Regions from separate parts of the Nocardia sp. NPDC003963 genome, predicted to be linked through region 1. Evidence: riboswitches for the same ligand, from Rfam matches in the RefSeq annotation. Region 1 holds a riboswitch; each other region holds the start of a gene.
The links. Region 1 has a riboswitch for S-adenosylmethionine ahead of ACWEWT_RS26425 (rhodanese-like domain-containing protein). Riboswitches for the same ligand answer to the same signal wherever they lie in the genome.
Positions count from the first base shown of each region.

Region 1 (4,743 bases):
ATCGATCGTTCGGCCCCCGGCCATTCTCCCGCGGAGCAGATCGGCGGCCATTCTGTCTTCGTCGGAGAATGCGCCGATCGCCGAATTCGAGGGGTGGGCGGCGTGGCCGGAGATATCGCGATGCAGAATCCGGGCGGTCCGATCGATCGCCCCTTCGAGCCGGGCGGAGAGGTGACCGAATGCCGATCGCCAACCGCTGCTCATCGGAACGAGATTAATGCGGCGTACTCGGGCACACCAGTTCAGAGCACGAAAGTTCGCCGGCCACAGCGCAAGCACTGCTGTCAGCTGCGTCCGGGCCGCTTCTGGACGATGGGTAGCGGCCGGGTGGTGCCGTCGTGTACCGGGGGCCGGTCGTCCCGGGGCGGAACGATCAGCGGCAGTGTCGGAGTCGGATCCTCGATGGTTCGATCCACCGCGGGCAATCCGTAGAACGCGCGGGCATTGTCCTCGAGGACCGCGTTCATATCCGTGCCCACCACATCGCAGATCAATTCCACATCCGATTCCCGGAACGGCCGGCCGGCGCGGGAACCGGGTAGATCGCTGCCGAACATCAGCGCCTCCGGATTGACCGCGTGGATCCGGCGCAGCGCCGTAGCGATATTCATATCGACCCGGCCGAAACCGGTCGCCTTCACCCGCGCCCCGCGATCGACCAGATTCAGCAGATACGACAGCCCCTCCGCGGACATGCCGAGGTGGTCGATGGAAACCTTCGGCAGTTTCAGGATCACCGGTTGCAGCGAGGCCAGCATCTGGCCGTCCACATAGATCTCCACATGCCAGCCCGCCAACTCGTGGGCGCGCAGGGCCTGCCGGGTCATGGTCGTGATATCGGCGGCCGCGCGTTTGAGGTTGAACCGGACCGCGCGCACTCCGGCCTCGTGCAGGTCCAGGATCTCCGAATCCGAGGCGTCCAGATCGAGACGGGTCACCCCCACCCAGCCGGGGCCCAGTTCGGCCAGGGCGGCCCGCAGATAGCTCTGGTCGTTGCCCTGGAACGATGCGCTCACCACCGCGCCACCGGAAGGCCGGAACCGAGCCATCCGTCGCCGGTAGTCGGCGATGGTATAGGGCTCCGGTAGATAGCCTTCGTTCTCGATCAGCGGAAAACGCGGATCGATGATGTGCACATGGGCGTCGAACACTGCTACAGCATGCCTGAGATGTCGGGGTATCCGCTCCTCCCGGCGGTGGAACGGGAGGAGCGGACCACGGATTAGACCTTGTGGGGTTCGCTGGCGCGCAGCATATCCTCGCGCTCGACGACCTTGACCCGCTCGCGGCCCTCGGGCTCGCCCAGCGACCGCTCGTGCGCGTCGAGCCGGTACCAGCCGGCCCAGGTGGTGAACGGGATACCCCGGCCCTCCAGGAATTCGAGCACGGCTTCGGGCTCCGGGCTCTCCGCCGCGGCGAAGTTCTTGCTGTCGTCGACGAGGCAGGCGACCGTTTCGTTCGCGTCGCCCTTGGTGTGGCCGATGAGCCCGACCGGACCGCGCTTGATCCAGCCGGTCACATAGGTGCCGGGCAGGTAGCGGGCGGCACCGTCGGCGTTCTCGTCGACCAGGACCCGGCCGGCCTCGTTCGGGATGACGCCGGCCTGGTCGTCGAAGGGCAGTTCGGAGATGTTCTGTGACAGGTAACCGACGGCGCGGTAGATCGCCTGCACATCCCATTCCTTGAAGGTGCCGCTGCCCTTGACATTGCCGGTGCCGTCGAGCTGGGTGCGCTCGGTCCGCAGACCCACGACCTTGCCGTCCTCGCCGAGGATCTCGGAGGGGGATTCGAAGAAGTGCAGGAACAACTTGTGCGGGCGGTCGCCCTGATCGCGAATGGCCCACTGTTCGAGGGTGTTGGCCACCATATCGACCTGTTTGGAGTGGCGGCGCGCGGCCTCGGAGCCCTCGTCGTAGTCGATGTCCTCCGGATCGACGATGACCTCGATCGTCGGGGAATGGTCGAGTTCGCGCAGTTCCAGCGGAGTGAACTTGGCCTGCGCCGGACCGCGGCGGCCGAATACGTGCACCTCGACGGCCTTGTTGCCCTTCAGGCCCTCGTACACGTTCGGCGGGATCTCGGTCGGCAGCAGCTCGTCACCGGTTTTGGCCAGCACCCGCGCCACATCGAGCGCGACATTGCCGACACCGAGGACCGCGACCTTCTCCGCGTCCAGCGGCCAGGTGCGCGGAACGTCAGGGTGGCCGTCGTACCAGGACACGAAATCGGCCGCGCCGTAGGAGCCGTCCAGGTCGATCCCCGGGATCGGCAGTGCCCGGTCGGCGTTGGCACCGGTGGAGAAGATCACCGCGTCGTAGAAACGGCGGAGATCGGACAGGGTGATATCGGTGCCGTAGTCGATATTGCCGAGCAGGCGCACCTGCTCCTTGTCCAGCACCTTGTGCAGCGCGGTGACGATTCCCTTGATCCGTGGATGGTCCGGAGCCACGCCGTAGCGGATCAGTCCGAACGGGGCGGGCATCCGCTCGAACAGATCGATCGAGACGTCTGCATCGGATTTCATCAACGCGTCAGCGGCATAGATACCGGCCGGCCCGGCCCCGACGATCGCGATCCGAAGCGGGCGGTTCGCTTCCTTCTGCTCGGTCATCTGTTACGCGCACCCTTATCGGTCGAAAGAATCACTGGCGTTGTTGTTAGCTTAGGCTAACTTGACGCGCGGCTCGTATGCACCTACATCGCGCCGTCCGCGGGCGGCTGTTCACCGTTCGTCTTCCCACGTCTGTGCGGGTAGCGCTGTACTGCGGCACCCACCTCACCCGCGATTCTATCGGGGTGTGGGCACAGACCGATCCGGGGACCAGGGATGATCGTCGGTATGACCGACAACGGAGGAGCCGAGGAGCAGCCGGCCACCGAATCCGGCGACGAGGAACGACCGCGCTCGATCACCCCGTTCATCGTGGCCGCGGCGGTCGCGGCACTGGTCCTGGCCGGCGTGCTGATCGCCGGCCTGGTGTCGCCCGCTGAGAAAAATGTCACAGATTCCGACCGGATCAACGGAGCGGTCCGCGAATTCGCCGAGGCGAACAGCCGCTACGGGGTGGCCCCGCCCCGCGAAGCGGTCTGTCCCGGTTTCGTACCCGCGCGCTCACCGCTGGCCGGACAACTGAAGCCCGGCGAGACCGGGAAGGACATCGAGATCACGAGATTCGGCCCCGTCCAGGTCAACGGCGATACGGCGACCGTCGAAGTGACCAGCCGGGTCGAGGGCGACGAGAAGACCGCGACCTGGTGGCTGTTCCACACCGACGACGACTGGCTGGTGTGCAACCAGCCGGTCGAATGATTCCACCGGGCACGTCAACCGGGGTTTGACACGGCCGGGCCGGGCCGGGCAATCTCATTCCTTAGGTCATGAGTACCAGTGCCAAGCCCCGGCTCGCTGGTCGGCAACCCTCCTCCGCGGTGGGGTGCTCCGGGTGACGACCTGGCGCGCATCGATCGGATGCGGCAAGTGCGGATTCGCAGGAGGTGCCACGTATGAGTTACGCAGGGGATATCGGCCCGCAGCAGGCATGGGAGCTGCTGACCGAACATCCGGACGCAGTCCTGGTGGATGTGCGGACCGAAGCCGAGTGGAAGTTCGTCGGGGTACCCGACACCAGCCCGATCGCCAAACCCACCCTGCTCGTCGAGTGGGTCGACGGCACCGGAGCCCGCAATACCGAATTCGTCGACCAGCTGCGTAGCGCGCTGGCCGACCGCCCCGCCGACGCACCCGTGCTCTTCCTCTGTCGCTCCGGTCAGCGCTCGGCCCACGCGGCCGACGCCGCCACAGCGGCCGGTATCGCTCCCGCCTACAACATCAGTGAGGGATTCGAGGGACCGCTCGACGCACTCGGACACCGCGGCGGCGCCGGCTGGCGAGCCGACGGACTCCCCTGGCGGCAGTCGTGATCAGCGGCGGCTCGTTCGAACGTCCGCTACCCGAAGGAGTCGGACCGGCGACACTGGGCGTCCGCGGCGGCCTGACCCGATCGGGATTCGACGAAACCTCCGAGGCCCTCTACCTGAACTCCGGGTTCGTCTACGCCAGCGCCGAAGCCGCCGAAGCCGCCTTCACCGGCGACAACCCGCACTATGTGTACTCCCGCTACGGCAACCCCACCGTGACCACCTTCCAGGAACGGATGCGGCTGCTCGACAACGCCGAAGCCTGTTTCGCGACCGCCAGCGGTATGGCCGCGGTCTTCGTCGCACTCGGCGCGCTACTGAAGGCAGGCGATCGGCTGGTAGCCGCCCGCAGCCTGTTCGGGTCCTGTTTCGTGGTGTGCAACGAGATCCTGCCCCGCTGGGGCGTGGAGACGGTTTTCGTCGACGGTGAAGACCTCGACCAGTGGGAAGCCGCCCTCGCCGAACCGACCACCGCGGTGTTCTTCGAAACCCCGGCCAACCCGATGCAGACCCTGGTCGACGTACGCAAGGTCTGCGAACTGGCCCACGCCGCGGGCGCCCAGGTCGTACTGGACAATGTCTTCGCCACCCCCCTGCTGCAGCGTGGATTCGAACTCGGCGCCGACGTAGTGGTCTATTCGGGCACCAAACACATCGACGGCCAGGGCCGGGTACTCGGCGGCGCCATCCTCGGCACCGCGGACTACATCGAAGGCCCGGTGAAAACGCTCATGCGCCATACCGGCCCCGCACTGAGCCCGTTCAACGCTTGGACATTGCTCAAAGGCCTGGAAACGATGCCGCTGCGGGTCCGGCAGTCCACCG
Region 1 covers NZ_JBSGIP010000022.1:89,456-94,198, forward strand. Annotated here, with positions in the region: gene ACWEWT_RS26405 (hypothetical protein) at 1-279, opposite strand, end outside; gene ACWEWT_RS26410 (amidohydrolase family protein) at 285-1,151, opposite strand; gene ACWEWT_RS26415 (FAD-dependent oxidoreductase) at 1,223-2,611, opposite strand; gene ACWEWT_RS26420 (Rv0361 family membrane protein) at 2,840-3,310, shown strand; SAM riboswitch class IV at 3,375-3,487, shown strand; gene ACWEWT_RS26425 (rhodanese-like domain-containing protein) at 3,505-3,921, shown strand; gene ACWEWT_RS26430 (O-succinylhomoserine sulfhydrylase) at 3,918-4,743, shown strand, end outside.

Region 2 (4,743 bases), on a different contig from region 1:
CTCCGGTGGGTCGGGCTCGATGCGGACACGCGCCGGGCACAGCCGGCCCGCCCGCTGTTGCTCATGGGAAACCTTGTCATATCGGGCGCGGCGCTAGATCACGCACGGTGCCGAGCCCGGCGCCGCCCCCGCGGCCAGGCCCGGCCGCGTCTCCGGTACCGGATCCCACCGTCCCGCCGAGCAGGAGTAGTCCCACCGGGGACCGCGGGCGACCAGCGATCGCACGGCGTCGAGGAGGCGATCGATATCGGCGGCCGTGGTACCGAGGCCGATACTGGCACGCAGCGCGGCGTCGATACCGAATCGGGCCAGCAGCGGATGTGCGCAGAAGCGGCCGTCACGTACGCCGATCGCGTGTTCCGCCGACAGATACGCGGCGACCCGTCCCGCTTCGAAACCGGCGACGGTGAAGGCCACTATTCCCACGCGATCCGGGCTGTCGGCCCAGATCCGCAGGCATCGGACACCGGCGATCCCGGCGAGTCCGTCGCGTAACCGGTCGGTGAGCACACGCTCGTGCGCATCGGCGGAGTCGCCGAGTCCGGCCAGCACGTCACAGGCCGCGGCCAGCGCCGCGGCACCCAGTACGTTCGGTGAACCTGCCTCGTGCCGATGCGGGGCCGCCGCCCATGCCGCGGTTTCGGCGGTGACCTCGGTGACCGCGCCGCCGCCGGCCAGATACGGCGGGGCGGCGTCGAGCCAGTCGCGGCGTCCGGCGAGCACTCCGGCACCGAAGGGCGCGTACAGCTTGTGGCCGGAGAAGACCACATAGTCGATATCCGTGGCGCCCAGATCGATTCGCCGGTGCGGCGCCAGCTGTGCCGCGTCCACCACGATCCGCGTGCCGTGGCGGTGCGCGAGCGCCGTGAGCTCCGCCAGCGGCAGCACCTCCCCGGTGACATTGGACGCACCGGTCACCGCGAGCAGGGCGGCGGGCCGCGCGCGCAGTTCCGCGGCGACCCGGTCGATCGTCCCGGCCAGAGTGTCCGCCGCGGACACCACCCGGCGGCCGCGCCGGGTCCAGGGCAGGAGATTCGCGTGGTGCTCGATATCCAGCACCACGGTATCGCCCGGCACACAACCGGCCAGCAGGTTCAGCGCGTCGGTGGTGTTGCGGGTGAACACGACCTCCTGATCGGCGGCGCAGCGCAGGAAATCACGCACGGTTTCGCGGGCCGCCTCGTAGCACTGGGTGGAGATCCGCGAGGCGTAGCCCGCGCCACGGTGCACACTCGCGTAGTACGGCAGCAGCCCGGCGACCCGATCGGCCACCTGTGCGAGAGCCGGAGCGCTGGCCGCGTAGTCGAAATTCGCGTAGCCGCGAGTACCGCCCTGTACCAGCGGAACCCGCAGCTCGTCGCCGGATACCCGGGCGAGGGCGCAGGAGGGGTCGAGTACAGCGGTCATCACGTGATCCCTTCGTGGAGGGACTCCGGATCTCGGGTGAACGGAGTCCGCGCTTGCCGCGCTCGGTCGAGCAGCGGCCAGGTCGTCACCCGGGGCACCCCACCGCGGAGGAGGGTTGCCGGCCAGCAAGCCGGGGCTTCACGCTGGCACTCATGACCTGGTGCGAGGTTGTCAGAGGACCTCCGGGTTGTCAACTCGACCCGACGACGGCTCGATTTCGGCGCGGCCCGCTCGTCGCCGCGCGCACCCACCGGTCCGCCGGACCGGGTCGTCCGCACCGCCGGTTGCGACCCGGCCGAACCCGTCCCCCGGGTGCCCGCTCAGGAACCGTAGAACGGATCGCCCTCGACCGATTCCGACAGGCGGCCGTCCACGCCCTGCGGTACATCGCCTTCGATCGTCACCCGGTAGAGCACCCGATCGTGTCCGAGGTGCCCGGCATCCGGGATCGCGAGGTGCGCGGTCGCGCGGTTGTCCCAGAACGCGATACTGCCCGGCTGCCAGCGGAAGCGGACGGTGTACTCGGTACGCGTCGCCGCTTCCCACAGGGCGTCGAAAAGATGCGAGCTCAGCCGTGGTCCGAGCTGACGGATGTTCTTGGCCCGGCGGGTGAAGCCGGGGCTCACGAACAGTGCCCGCTCCCCCGTTTCCGGGTGCACCCGGACGACCGGATGGAAGGTGCGCAGCGGGTTGCTGGCGATCGCCTCGGCCCGGCTGCTGCGCCGTGCGGCGCGATTGTCGAAGGTGTGTTCGGCGTCGAGGGTGTCCAGGAAGTCACGCAACTCCGCGGGCAGGTTCGCATAGGCGGCCACCAGATTGGTCCACGCGGTATCCCCACCGTAGGGCGGCAGGATATCGGCCCGCAGGATCGAGAAGGCCGGCGGATTCACCAGCGCGGTGACATCGGTGTGCCAGCTGCTGTCGTAGGACGTGCGTTTACGCCCGTATTGCACGTCGTAGCGCCGGCTGTCGATCGGCAGGATTTCGGGGAACCCCTCCGGCGGATTGTCCTCGTAGGGGTGGGCCGGAGTCACCTTCCCGAATCGGCGCGCGAAGGCGATCTGTTCCGCGTGCCCGATCGTCTGGTCGCGGAAGAACACCACCTTCCATTCGAGCAGTGCCTGCCTGATCTCGGTGATCACCTCGTCGGAGAGATCCCGGGAGAGATCGACTCCGGCGATCTCGGCGCCGGTGTAACCCGATTGCGGCAGCACCGTGATCGCCGGTGCCGCGGAAATGGGTTCTGTCGCTGAGATTGTCATCGGAAACACCGCCTGATTCGTCCGGACGAGATATCGGGGAAAGGCTATGTCCGGCCCGGTCGATTACCCGACCGTTGGGATCGGCAAGATTTTCTGCACATTCGGTCGAGTTCGGCTCGAGATCCGCTCGCCGACCGAGAATTTCGAATCACGGTGATCCGGTTCGTAGCCCGGACCGGGAATACGGCGCATCGTTCTCTCCGTACGACCACCCCTGCCGGTCGGCCGATCACCAGCAAGCGAACAGGAGCCGCCCCGATGGCCGAATACCTCTGGTACATCCCGAATCAGGTGGCCGCCGGGCATCGCGGTGATGCTGTCACCGCCGATCACAACAGTCTGGAAACACTGACTGTCCAGGCTCGGGCACTCGAAGAGTACGGCTGGCAGGGCGCGTTGATCGGTACCGGCTGGGGACGGCCGGATACGTTCACGGTCGCCACTGCGCTGGCGGCCCGGACCACCACCTTCGAACCGCTGGTGGCGATCCGCCCCGGCTACTGGCAACCCGCCCATTTCGCCTCCGCCGCGGCGAGTCTGGACCATCTGACCGGAGGCCGCCTGCGGATCAATATCGTCTCCGGCAAGGACGATCTCGCGGCCTACGGGGCGGCCGAGGAGGATCAGGCCGACCGCTACGCCCGCACCCGGGAATTCATCCGGCTGGTCCGCCGGTTGTGGACCGAGGAGAACGTCACCTACCGGGGTGAGCACTACCGGGTGGACGGATCCACCGTTACGCCGCGGATCGAGGTACGCGGGGGCCGTCCGCACCCGAAGCTCTACTTCGGTGGCGCGTCGGCGGCCGCCGAGCGGGTCGCCGCGACCGAAGCCGATGTCCAGCTGTTCTGGGGTGAACCGCTGGCCGGGGTCCGCGAGCGCATCGAACGGCTGCGCGCGCTGAGCGCGGACCTCGGACGTTCGCTGCCGCCACTGGAATTCGGCCTGCGGATCACCACGTTCGTCCGTGATACCACCGAGCAGGCGTGGGCCGATGCCGAGGCGAAGGTCGCCGAGATGGCGACGAAGCACGATCCGGGGGCGCGCCGCCGGGAGGCGGTCGGCCAGCAGCGGCTACTCGATCTCGCCGCCCGCGGTGAGGTCCTCGACGACAACCTCTACACCACCCCGGGCACCGTCGGCGGTGGGGGCGCGGGAACCACCTGGTTGGTCGGTTCCGCCGAGGAGGTGGCGAAATCGCTGCGCCGCTATCAGGATCTCGGCGTCACCCATTTCGTCCTGTCCGATACCCCCTACCTACCGGAGATCCGCAGGCAGGGGGCGTCGCTGCTGCCGCTGCTGCGCGACTGAGCGCACCGGTTCAGAGATTCAGCCCGGTCCCGTGGATGCCGTGCTCGTCGATGAGGGCGAGCTCGTCGTCGGTGAGCTCCGGGAACTGCAGGGCGGCGATATTGTGATCGAGCTGTGCGGTACTGCTGGCACCGATCAGCGCCGAGGTGACCTCGGGCCGGCGCAGTACCCACTGCAGGGCGAGCTGCGCCAGCGATTGACCGCGCGCGGCCGCGATCTTGTCGAGTTCCGCCGTCCGCCGGCGATAGGTCTCGTCGATCACATCCGGCGACAGGAATGTGCTGTCGGCCGCGCGGGCGCCCTCGGGAATACCGGTCAGGTATTTATCGGTCAGTAATCCCTGCGCCAACGGCGAATAGACAATGGTGCCGAATCCGTCCTGCCGGGCGGTGTCCAGCAGGCCGTTCTGTTCGGGCCGCCGATCGTAGACGGAGTACCGGGTCTGGTGGATGAGCAGCGGTACACCCGCCGCGCGCAATAATTCGGCGGCCTCGTGGGCGCGGTCGGGCAGGTAGTTCGAGATACCGATGTACAGCGCCTTGCCCTGCTGCACCGCGGCGGCCAGCGCGTTCACCGTCTCCTCCAGCGGCGTCCCGGGATCGGGGCTGTGATGGTAGAAGATATCGACGTGATCGGTGCCGAGATCACGCAGGCTGTGTTCGAGCGAGGTCAGCAGCGATTTACGGGATCCGCCCCGCAGATAGGGGCTCGGCCCGATCGGGTTCCCGGCCTTGGTCGCCAGAATCAGCTCGTCCCGGTAGGG
Region 2 covers NZ_JBSGIP010000001.1:898,163-902,905, reverse strand. Annotated here, with positions in the region: gene ACWEWT_RS04195 (aminotransferase class V-fold PLP-dependent enzyme) at 94-1,407, opposite strand; SAM riboswitch class IV at 1,452-1,565, opposite strand; gene ACWEWT_RS04190 (TauD/TfdA dioxygenase family protein) at 1,728-2,669, opposite strand; gene ACWEWT_RS04185 (LLM class flavin-dependent oxidoreductase) at 2,928-3,980, shown strand; gene ACWEWT_RS04180 (aldo/keto reductase) at 3,991-4,743, opposite strand, start outside.
Region 2: another riboswitch for S-adenosylmethionine. It lies ahead of ACWEWT_RS04195 (aminotransferase class V-fold PLP-dependent enzyme); the one in region 1 lies ahead of ACWEWT_RS26425 (rhodanese-like domain-containing protein).

Region 3 (4,743 bases), on a different contig from region 1:
TTATCGATGAACGTCCGCACCGCGTCGCGGACCATCAGGTCGGTATCGGACCATTCGAACATCGTCGTCCTCCGGTATCACCAGCAGCATTACGGTGTAAACCACCGGGCGGACGCATCGGTCGCGTCCGCCTTGTTGACAGCCTGCCAGTTCTCGGCGACCACGGCACCGAAACCGCGAAATCTCGGCCCACCCCGCCGGATATGCCGATGCCCCCACCCATCACGGGCGGGGGCATCGATACAGGCCGGGTGTCCTACCGCAGCGCGCGGGCCAGGTTGGCGTCCAGCGCCGCCAGGAACTCCTCCGTGGTGAGGTAGCCCTGATCCCCGCCGACCAGCGCGGCGAGATCCTTGGTCATCTGCCCACCCTCGACGGTCTTGATGACCACGTCCTCGAGAGTCTGCGCGAAACCGATGACCTCGGGGGTGTTGTCCAGTTTGCCCCGGTGCTCCAGGCCACGGGTCCAGGCGAAGATCGACGCGATCGGGTTGGTCGACGTCGGCTTACCCTGCTGATGCTGCCGGTAGTGCCGGGTGACCGTGCCGTGCGCGGCCTCGGCCTCACAGGTCTGCCCGTCCGGGGTGAGCAGTACGGAGGTCATCAGGCCGAGCGAGCCGAAGCCCTGCGCGACCGTATCGGACTGCACATCGCCGTCGTAGTTCTTGCAGGCCCAGACGTAGCCGCCCTCCCACTTCATGGAGGAGGCGACCATATCGTCGATCAGCCGGTGCTCGTAGGTGAGACCGGCCGCCTCGAACTGGCTCTTGAACTCGGCCTCGAACACTTCCTCGAAGGTGTCCTTGAACATGCCGTCGTAGGCCTTGAGGATGGTGTTCTTGGTCGACATGTAGACCGGGTAGTTCTGCTGCAGCCCGTAGTTGAACGAGGCGCGCGCGAAATCCTCGATGGATTTCTTGAAGTTGTACATACCCATGACGACGCCGCCGTCTTCCGGCATCTGCACGACCTCGTGCACGATGGGCTCGCTGCCGTCCTCGGGGGTGAAGGTGAGGGTGACGGTGCCGGACTGGAAGACCTTGAAATCGGTGGCGCGGTACTGGTCACCGAAGGCGTGACGGCCGATGATGATCGGTTTGGTCCAGCCGGGTACCAGGCGCGGGACATTGGAGATGATGATCGGCGCGCGGAAGATGGTGCCGCCGAGAATATTGCGGATGGTGCCGTTGGGCGAGCGCCACATCTTCTTGAGGCCGAATTCCTCGACGCGGGCCTCGTCGGGGGTGATCGTCGCGCATTTCACGCCGACACCGTGCTGTTTGATGGCGTTGGCGGCGTCCACGGTGACCTGGTCGTCGGTCTTGTCGCGGTACTCGATGCCGAGGTCGTAATACTCGAGGTTCACGTCGAGGTACGGGTGGATCAGCTTGTCCTTGATGAACTGCCAGATGATCCGAGTCATCTCGTCGCCGTCGAGTTCTACGACGGTACCTTCAACCTTGATCTTGGACATGGATCTTCGTGTCCTCCTAAGACTGGTGCCCTCATTGCACGGCCAGGCGAACACGCTTGTGAGCGGACCCCAGCTGTTCAACAGACAACGTATACATCCCGCGTTGTCCACGAGACGTCTGGTGTAACCAAGACGAGCGTACTGCTTGTGGTCGTCGCACGGTGCAGCCAGCCCCGGTCGTGAGATCTCACATGGGTGAATCGCACCACAAGATTACCCGGAGGGCGCGTATGCGGATTTCGATCGGTACCGGTGCCCGGTTACCATATTCGGCAGGTCATGAGCGCCAGCGTCAAGCCCCGGCTCGCTGGCCGGCAACCCTCCTGCTGCGGTGGGGTGCTCCGGGTGATGACCGGGCTTCCGAGAGCCGGGAGCAAGCGCACGTCAGGAGGTTGTCGATTTGTGCCGGTGCTGGTCGCGTTGAACGCGGCGATCTCACGATTCGACGAGAAATCCCCCATTTTCTGGAGCACGATATGACCGATCACAGCGTCCCCGGCGCATCCGCCGCCGGAGCGTCCCGCCGGACCCCTTCGGTCGCGTCGAGTGCCCCCGGCACCCGCACCGCCGGGTCCACCGCGGCGATTCATACGCTCCGGACATCACTACGGGCCGCCGGTTCGGCGGAAGTCCTCGCGTGAAGGTGGGCACCGAATCGACCACGGCTCGGCCCGTGGCCCAGTTACCCCCGCCCGACGGCACCCTCGGCCATGTGGACATCGGTGAACTCGCCCTGGAGAACGGTGCCGAGTTACCTCAGGTCCGGCTGGCCGTACAGCGCTGGGGCGAGCTCTCGCCGGCCATGGACAACATCGTCCTCATCGAACATGCGCTCACCGGCGACTCACATGTCGCGGGTGACCCGACGGCCGAACATCCACAGGCCGGCTGGTGGAACGGGATGGTCGGTCCCGGAGCACCGATCGATACCGACGAATGGTGCGTCGTGGCGACCAATGTGCTCGGCGGCTGTCAGGGCAGCACCGGCCCGGCCGCGCCGGCGCCGGACAGTTCGCCGTGGGGTTCGCGATTTCCGGAGATCTCCATCCGGGATCAGGTGACCGCCGAGTTGAAACTGTTCGATCTGCTGGGTGTACCCCGGCTGGCCGCGGCGGTCGGTGGCTCGATGGGGGGTATGCGCGTCCTGGAATGGATGCTGCTGGCCCCGCAACGACTGGCCGCCGCGCTGATCCTCGCGGTGGGCCCGCGGGCCACCGCCGACCAGATCGGCACCCAGAGCACCCAGATCGCGGCCATCACCAGTGATCCGGACTGGCAGGGTGGCGATTATCACGGCACCGGTCGCGCACCGATGGCCGGGATGGGTATCGCCCGGCGGATCGCGCACCTCACCTACCGCACCGAGATCGAACTGGACAGCCGGTTCGCCAATAGTGCCCAGGAGGGCGAGGACCCCCGCAACGGGGGGCGGTACGCGGTGCAGAGCTATCTGGAATACCAGGCCGAGAAGCTGGGCCGGCGGTTCGACCCGGCGACCTATGTGCTGTTGAGCGAGGCGATGAACCGCCACGATATCGGCCGCGGGCGCGGCGGTATCGAGGCCGCCATGGCCACCACCGAGGTGCCGTGCATCGTGGGCGGTATCGACTCCGATCGCCTGTATCCCCTGCACACCCAGCAGGAACTGGCCGACGGACTGCCGGGGTGCCGGCATTTCGAGGTCATCGCCTCCCGCGACGGGCACGATGCCTTCCTCACCGAGGCCGCGGCCATCGGGAAACTGCTGGTCCAGACGATGAACCTGGCCCGCGCCGGACGCTGAGTACCGGTCCGGGCGGGCGCCGCGGCCACGGGCCGATCAGCCCACGCCGAGCGTATTGATGGTCGCGGCGAGGAAGACCACGGCACCGCCCAGCAGAGTCAGGGCACCCACATCGAACGGTTTGCTGCGCACTGCCAGCAGTCCGACCCGGACCGTCGGCAGGCACAGCCGGAACGCGGCCGCGATGAGCGTGGCACCGCCGAAGAAGAAGGCACCACGACGCCAGCGGTCCTGCGCGACGAAAACCACGGCGATGAGCACCACCACCGCCACCACGACCATGGGCAGGTGGTAGCGGAGAAAACCGGCCCATCGGTTGCCGGTGCCGGGATCGTCGTCGGTTCCAGTCGCGGCGTCGGTCACGAGGGCGATTGTTCCAGATCCGGCGGATCAGGTCTGCACGAGCGGTCGGTAGTCCGCCTCGCCGACACCGAAGGTCCAGGCGACACCTTCCCGCGCGGTCCGGGTGGCCGGCGGCACCCGGAGCCAATAGGTGCGGCTGGTGCCGTCGGGTTCGGGCGTCGAATTGACCACCTCGACCATGACGACGTCCTCGTCGCCGGTCAGCGGGATCCGCCAGAGGATTCCGGTCTCGTCGCGCTGTACCGGTTCGGCGCCCGATTCCGACAGGTACCGGTCGTATCCGTAGTGTTCGAGCATCACCCGGCGCAGCTCCGCGTTCTCCTCGGTGCGGATCCGATCGGCGGTGAGTGTCGCGAGTTCGGCGATGAATTCGCCGGGGACCGGCATCCCCCGCCAGGCGTAGAGCGCGAAATCGTCGGAGTAGCCGATCGCCGGACCGTCACCACGGTCCAACCGGCCGGCCTCGTCCCGGTACAGCGCCGTGGGGCGTTCGCTGAGTACCACGAGGTTCTCGTACGGCCACCACCAGCCGGCCTCCCGCGCCACCGCGGCCAGCCCCTCCAGCGGGGTCCCCGCGCCGGTATCGAAGGCGCACAGCCAAGCCGCGTCGTGCTGCCCCATCACCGCGTCCAGCAGCAACAGCCGCGCCCGCAGTTCCTCCTGCCCCGCCGGGCGGGCGAGGCCCGGTTCGTCGGCCGGTTCCTCCGCAACGGGGGCCACCGCGGCGACCACACCCTCCCGGATCCGATTGACAACGGGTGCGGTCAGTTCCCAGAGTCCGGCCCCGGTGGCCTGCCAGTGCCGGGCGAACTCACGGGCCCCCGATGCGGTGTGCAACCGGTCGCGCTCGGCGGCCCACGGGGCACTGCGCACCTGTTCCCGGACCGGGGCACCGGCCTCCCCCGACAGCGTCGCCTCCGACAGTATGCGCACGGCCTCCAACGGCGAACGGGCCCAGCGGATCCGTCCGGGTGCGCGCAGACCGGCCCGTTCGTAGGCGAGCCGCACCCCTCGTTCGGCGGCTGCCCGGTCGCCCGGCCCGGTCACGGCGGAAAGCGCCCGCCACTCGGCGTATTCGGTCACAGTGTCACTCGATCCTGTTCTCGTGCTGCGGTTTCGGTGG
Region 3 covers NZ_JBSGIP010000017.1:24,946-29,688, forward strand. Annotated here, with positions in the region: gene ACWEWT_RS23715 (acyl-CoA dehydrogenase family protein) at 1-62, opposite strand, end outside; gene ACWEWT_RS23720 (NADP-dependent isocitrate dehydrogenase) at 257-1,474, opposite strand; SAM riboswitch class IV at 1,750-1,860, shown strand; gene metX (homoserine O-acetyltransferase MetX) at 2,112-3,257, shown strand; gene ACWEWT_RS23730 (DUF3017 domain-containing protein) at 3,294-3,539, opposite strand; gene ACWEWT_RS23735 (DUF6745 domain-containing protein) at 3,648-4,703, opposite strand.
Region 3: another riboswitch for S-adenosylmethionine. It lies ahead of metX (homoserine O-acetyltransferase MetX); the one in region 1 lies ahead of ACWEWT_RS26425 (rhodanese-like domain-containing protein).